2 linked regions of the Granulosicoccus antarcticus IMCC3135 genome follow. The main gene of each other region encodes a partner of the protein of the gene in region 2 in a complex. Links are inferred from orthologs where the notes say so. Each region holds a gene or a part of one and is shown on either strand. Other genes may lie near its edges. The genes, in order: trxA and trxB.

Evidence for each region.
Region 1: the proteins of trxB (region 2) and trxA are in contact, whole or in part, in a crystal structure (PDB 1F6M), measured with the Escherichia coli proteins. The link is inferred for Granulosicoccus antarcticus IMCC3135 from one-to-one orthologs.

Annotation. Positions count from the first base shown.
Region 1 is NZ_CP018632.1:1,576,084-1,579,347, reverse strand. Bases 8-2,943 are described here. They hold trxA (thioredoxin TrxA), read right to left. Parts: upstream 1,671-2,943; coding sequence 1,344-1,670; downstream 8-1,343. Other genes in these bases: IMCC3135_RS06795 (DEAD/DEAH box helicase), read left to right, coding at 1,899-2,943; rho (transcription termination factor Rho), read right to left, coding at 8-921. Also shown: more of rho, read right to left, coding at 1-7; more of IMCC3135_RS06795, read left to right, coding at 2,944-3,264. UniProt on the Escherichia coli protein: Participates in various redox reactions through the reversible oxidation of its active center dithiol to a disulfide and catalyzes dithiol-disulfide exchange reactions.
Region 2 is NZ_CP018632.1:5,771,245-5,774,522, reverse strand. Bases 97-3,046 are described here. They hold trxB (thioredoxin-disulfide reductase), read right to left. Parts: upstream 2,077-3,046; coding sequence 1,117-2,076; downstream 97-1,116. Other genes in these bases: IMCC3135_RS25070 (DNA translocase FtsK), read left to right, coding at 2,261-3,046; IMCC3135_RS25080 (GNAT family N-acetyltransferase), read right to left, coding at 97-1,011. Outside these bases: more of IMCC3135_RS25080, read right to left, coding at 1-96; more of IMCC3135_RS25070, read left to right, coding at 3,047-3,278.

The sequences.
Region 1 (3,264 bases), 4.2 Mb from region 2 along the record:
GATATTTCTGGCCGCACCAAAGAAACGCTTGGGACGATGCAATGCATTAGCATCCACACCACCGGTCAGAACCTTGCCTGAAGAAGGCACAACCGTATTGTAGGCACGTGCCAGCCGAGTGATGGAGTCAAGCAGAATGACAACATCCTTCTTGTGCTCAACCAGACGTTTGGCTTTCTCGATAACCATTTCCGCAACCTGGACATGCCGGGCAGCAGGTTCATCAAAGGTACTGGAAATCACTTCACCCTGAACCATGCGCTGCATTTCCGTGACCTCTTCCGGTCGCTCGTCAATCAGCAGAACGATCAGGTAGGAATCAGGAGAATTAGCGGCGATGCTCTGTGCGATGTTCTGCAGCATCAGAGTCTTACCCGCCTTGGGAGGCGATACGATCAAACCACGCTGGCCTTTACCGATAGGCGCTGCGAAATCGATGATACGCGCGGTGATATCTTCGGTACTACCGTTGCCCCGCTCCATCGTGAAACGATCACTGGGATGCAGTGGCGTCAGGTTCTCGAACAGGACCTTGTTCTTGGCTTGCTCGGGCGAGCCGAAGTTGATTTCATCAACATTCAGCAGAGCAAAGTAGCGCTCCCCTTCCTTCGGCGGTCGTATCTTGCCAGCAATGGAATCACCGGTTCGCAAAGCAAAGCGTCGAACCTGGGTCGGGGAGACATAGATGTCATCGGGCCCGGCCAGATAGGAGCTGTCAGCCGATCGCAGAAAGCCAAAGCCATCTTGCAATATTTCGAGGACACCACTGCCGAAAATGTCTTCGCCCTTTCGCGACTGCGCTTTCAGGATCGAAAAGATCATGTCCTGTTTGCGCTGTCGGGCAACACTTTCCACGCCTATCGACTGAGCTAGCTCGATGAGTTCGGTGGGATTTTTTTTCTTTAAATCAGTCAGATTCATACACGTAATGCGCGGATTAGCCGTAGAAGGCCGAATAGTAGGATGGCCACAGGAGGTGGCGAATCGATCTGGAGTGAGGTGTAGTTCTGGAAATTGGTTACGTGGCGCGCGCCAAGAGGAGGCGGGCTGCAGGACGTTGTGCGATTAATCTAGCACGAATCAAAACACTGAGTCCAGTACATCCACAGTAAAGGTACACATTCATCGGTCATTTTATTGAAAAATGAACCTGGAACTTCCGTAAAAACTGCAATAATTCGCACTATTGACTCATTAAGCATCGCTAAAAGAGTACCAATTCAACCTGCAAATGATGAACATTAACTAGTGCAGCGTGCTACATAACCTACCACACGCATTAATATACAAGACTGCCTCTAGCGTAGAGGCAGTCAGTAACGGCTGTTAGACCGTTAAATCAATTACGAATTTTCGTCAAGAAATTCAGTAAGTTGTGTTCTATTCAAACCACCAATTTTGGTACTTTCAACAGCGCCATTCTTGAAAAGCATGAGCGTAGGAATACTGCGAATGCCGTATTTGGGGGGAGTGTTGGGATTCTCGTCTATATTCATCTTGACGATTTTTACTTTTCCGGCGTAGCCAGGTGCCACGTCTTCAAGTACCGGACTAATCGCTTTACACGGTCCGCACCATTCGGCCCAATAGTCAACCAGCACGGGCGTTTCGGAGTTCAGAACCTCTTCTTCGAAGGTCGCGTCTGTAATGGGAGTAATATGTTCGCTCATAATGCACCTCTGCAATAACAATTATGAAACCAGCTACACGTAAGTACGCATCTGGTATGGAAAAACTGGCTGGCTTGTGAAACGACGGGCCATGAAAGATTATATTTCGTTTACCGAGGTGTCCTTGTCTTTCGAGGACGTTCAGTCGTGCCATTGCGCGTCTGTGCAACGCCGACTAACGGCCCCGCAATGGGTTCCCATTTTATCAGATCGCAACGCACACATCGCATGACAAAAACTACTCCAGACTCATCAGATAACACAACGCTTCCAGATCCCATCAGTTCATTTCGAGAGCTGAACCTGCCTGCGCCACTGCTCAAAGCGACCGATGAACTGGGCTTCTCTGACTGCACAGAGATACAGGGACTGACCCTGCCCGTTATTTCATCAGGCAAAGATGTTGCCGCACAAGCACAGACGGGCACCGGTAAGACAGCAGCCTTTTTGCTTGGCAGCTTTGCCCGCTTGCTCAGCAACAGTGGTGGCGAGAGACGCAAAGATCAACCGCGTATGCTGGTTATTGCCCCGACTCGCGAATTGGCCATGCAGATCAAGAAGGATGCTGATTCACTCGGCGCCTATACCGACCTCAAGTGCTCAGTCGTTTACGGTGGCATCGACTATGACAAACAGAGAAAAGAACTGGCTGAGGGTGTCGATGTACTGATTGGCACACCCGGACGATTAATAGACTATTTCAAGCAGAAGGTATTTGATCTGGCCAAGCTGGAAATCGTGGTCCTTGATGAAGCCGACAGAATGTTCGACCTGGGCTTCATCGCCGATATTCGCTTCCTGCTGCGTCGCATGCCCGCTCCTGGCGAGCGGCTGAGCATGCTGTTCTCGGCCACTTTGTCACATCGTGTCATGGAGCTTGCCTATGAACACATGGACAACCCCCAGGAAATCAAGACCGAGAGCACCGGTGTCACAGCCGAAGGCGTGCGCCAGGCCTTGTATCAGCCAGCAACAGACGAAAAAATCCCACTACTGCTCGGTTTGCTGGGTTCGCTGAAACCTGAGCGCTCCATCATTTTCGTCAATACCAAGCGAGCCGCGGAGAAGATCGAAAGTTATCTTCTGGGTAACGACATTGCCTGTGGCACCTTGTCCGGCGATGTACGCCAAAGCAAGCGACAGAAGATCCTGGCGGACTTTACCGCCGGTAAACTACCGATACTGATTGCTACCGATGTCGCCGCTCGCGGTTTGCACATTGACGATGTCAGTCACGTTTTCAATTATGACCTGCCGCAACAGGCTGAAGATTATGTTCACCGCATCGGTCGTACCGCCAGAGCCGGTACCAAAGGTGTAGCCGTCAGCTTTGCCTGCGAAAACTATTCCTTTTCCCTGCCCGAAATTCAGGAATACATCGGTCAGAGCATCCCTTTGGAGATGATCACAGACGAACTACTGATCAAACCCAAACCACCCAAGCGCATTGAGCACGACCGAGTCAGCAGTGGTCCCGGTGGAAAAGGTGGAAAACCATCCAAGGGCGGCAGTCGTGATAGAGGCCGTAGCAATAGTAGTGGCGGTGGCTCGCGCAGTGCAGCTCCAGGCTCACGTAGCAGACGCAGCAATAGTG
Region 2 (3,278 bases):
ACAGGCTTCAAAATGCAATGAGTTGAATTCTTTGCGACAGCCCCAGAAGCGGCCATACAAGGTATGAGTGCCAACAAACATGATGGAACAGGCGACCGGCCATTCCGGCTCTTCATCCGAGTCGTCGTAGGCAAATACAATCAGTACCTGATCGCCCATTTTATCGCCGATGGTTTCAAAAAATGCTTGCGTTAACGAGGGGTTGCCCCATTTTCGATCGAATGTAGAGGCATAAAACTGGTGCACCCAGTGCCATTCGGCATCGCTCAGCGAGCTTCCGGAGCGTTGTTCCAGGCGTATGCCCGCATCACTGACATGGCGTCTTTCTCTGCGAATGGTCTTGCGTCGTCGAGAGGTGCATCGAGACAGAAAGTCATCGAAATCCGAGTAGCTGTCGTTGTGCCAGTGATATTGGCAATCGATGCGACGCAGATGATCGTCGGCGATGTTTGTCGATGCTGAAACGGTGTCATCATCGGCTGGTTTTTCTTGCTCACGGCTGGCAGGTGCCGGCTCTCTTGCTGACAACAAGCGGCTTTCACGTTCAGTGAGAAACAGGTAATGCACGCCGGAAAAACGCTGTGATTCGGCAAACTGTCGTATAGCGCCTGCCATAAGCAGAACGGTTTGCTCATAGGGTTGATCTGCACGGACCAGTAGTCGTTGACCGGTTGCAGGGGTGAAGGGGATGCTGGATACCAGCTTGGGGTAGTAATCCATCTGATTGCGTTCATAGGCTTCAGCCCAGGCCCAGTCAAAGACAAACTCGCCATACGAGTTGGTTTTGATATACGCGGGGACAGCGCCAAGCAGTTCACGCGATTCGTCATCAGAGGACCACAACAGAAAATAGCGTGGATACCAGCCGGTTGCATCGCCCAGGCAGCCGCTTGCATCGAGTGTGTGCAGAAACTCGTGGCGCAAGAACGGATTACCGTCCTCACACAGAGCGTTCCACTTCTCGCTGCTGATCTCTGCCAAAGAATCGCGTACTTCTATCTGAAGGTTCATGCTTTTGCCAGGGTCTTGCTTTTCATGCATAACTCACGTGCTGGTAACACCCGGCCGGAGGCGAGTGTTACCAGCATGTGAGAGCCGGACTAGCTCAGTTCTTGTTCAAGCTGTCTGCAGGGCTTCCAGGAAACGTTCAGCATCCAGTGCGGCCATGCAGCCAGTACCGGCAGATGTGATTGCCTGGCGATAGACATGATCCATAACGTCACCTGCTGCAAAAACACCGGCTACACTGGTCGCTGTTGCATTACCCGAACTGCCTCCGTGTACGCTCAGATAACCGCCTTGCATTTCAAGCTGATCCGTGAAGAGGCTGGTATTGGGGCTGTGCCCAATGGCAATGAACACACCCAGCAAGTCGATATCTTCGGTCGCACCAGTCTCCGTATGACGAATACGCATGCCGGTCACCCCTGACTGGTCACCCAATACTTCATCCAGCGTATGGTCCCAGACGATGCGGATATTGCCGGTACGCTCTTTTTCGAATAGACGATCTTGCAGGATTTTTTCTGCGCGCAGTGAGTCGCGACGATGTACCAGTACCACTTCGCTACAGATATTGGATAAATAGAGGGCCTCTTCCACCGCCGTATTGCCGCCACCGATTACCGCCACCTTCTTCTGGCGGTAGAAAAAACCGTCGCAGGTTGCGCAAGCTGATACACCGCGGCCCTTGAATGCCTCTTCAGATGGGAGTCCCAGATACATGGCACTGGCACCAGTGGCAATAATCAGCGAATCACAGGTATAGCTACCAGTGTCACCTGTTAGTTGTAACGGTCGGGTGGAGAAATCCACCGACTGAATATGATCACTGATGATTTCTGTTTCGAAGCGTTCGGCATGTTGCTTGAAGCGCTCCATTAATTCTGGTCCCTGCACACCGAGTGCATCAGCGGGCCAGTTATCGACGTCTGTGGTGGTGGTCAATTGTCCACCCGGCTCCATGCCAGCGACCAGTACGGGATTCAGATTGGCTCTGGCCGCATAGACGGCAGCGGTGTAACCGGCAGGTCCCGATCCCAGAATGAGCAGTTTGCAATGACGAGTTTGAGTCATGAGTCTTTGGTTTATCTGTCAGTGTTACAGGAAATCAGGAAGGGAATACTACCCGTAAACGTAGCGATAGCGGCAGGTGTGGCCGCGGGCGTCTGCTACACTTTTGGTTCTGGCGAGCATTAATGTGGTATTGGATCGCGATTTCACAACGCCCTCACTCTCGGTAAAGTCAGGACAAGTATTTTTGGCACAAGTTACCAAAAAGCGCGCGGCAGTGGCACGTCGCAAAAAAGCGCCCGTTGCCCGCAAGGCCAATGGCAGCAAGAGTGCAAGTCGAGTTGCCAGCCGTCGTGCTACGGCTACCCGACGAACAGCGGGGCAAGCGGAAGGCAAAGGCAAGCCAACGGCTGCCAGCACCCGCGCCGCAGCCAGCGCTCACCTGTCTGATACCCGGACACTGGGTCATATGGGCAGGTTGTTTCGTGAGGTAGGGGGCATTGTCTGTGTGTTTGCCGCCCTCATCGCCTTGCTGGCACTGACAAGTTTCAATGCCAGTGACCCTGGCTGGTCGCACACGGGCGGCGGTGAGCCCATTCAAAACAGCGTCGGCAGGGTAGGGGCCTGGTTTGCAGATGTCTCTTTATCCTTGTTCGGCTACATGGCGTATCTGTTGCCGTTGGTGCTGGGTATCAGTGGCTGGTTACTGTTTCGTGATGAGCGTCGCGTTCTCAATGCCTACCGTCCTTTTGCCTTTGTTCGCCTGATCGGTGTCATTTTGATGCTGGCTAGTGCCAGTGGCTTGGCCGATTTGCATTTTGGTGTGCCAGAAGGAGCCTTGCCAGACAATATCTTTGGCGGCGGCATTCTGGGAACCGCGGTTGCCTGGAGGCTGGTGGGGTTTCTGCATCATCTGGGTACCACCTTGCTGCTACTGGCCATATTTTTCAGCAGTCTGACGCTGGCCTTTGGCACCTCGTGGTTGCAATTGATCGAAATGCTCGGTGGTGCAGTCGTTGGGTTTTTCGAAAGGCTCAAGGGCGGCTTTCGCTCTATGGGGGAGTCGCATGCCGAACAGGCCAGAGTCAGGTCTGCAGATCGTGCACGCGAAGCGCATCTGCGTCATCGTGAACGTGAGGCTGCGCTGGCAAGCCGGCGGCGATCTCAGCCCGCAGAAGCACCTGTTGCAAGTACACCGGAACGCAAAAGAGCCGAGCGCCGCGCACCGGAACGTCCGGTTCGAGTCCCTGAACTTGATCCACTGA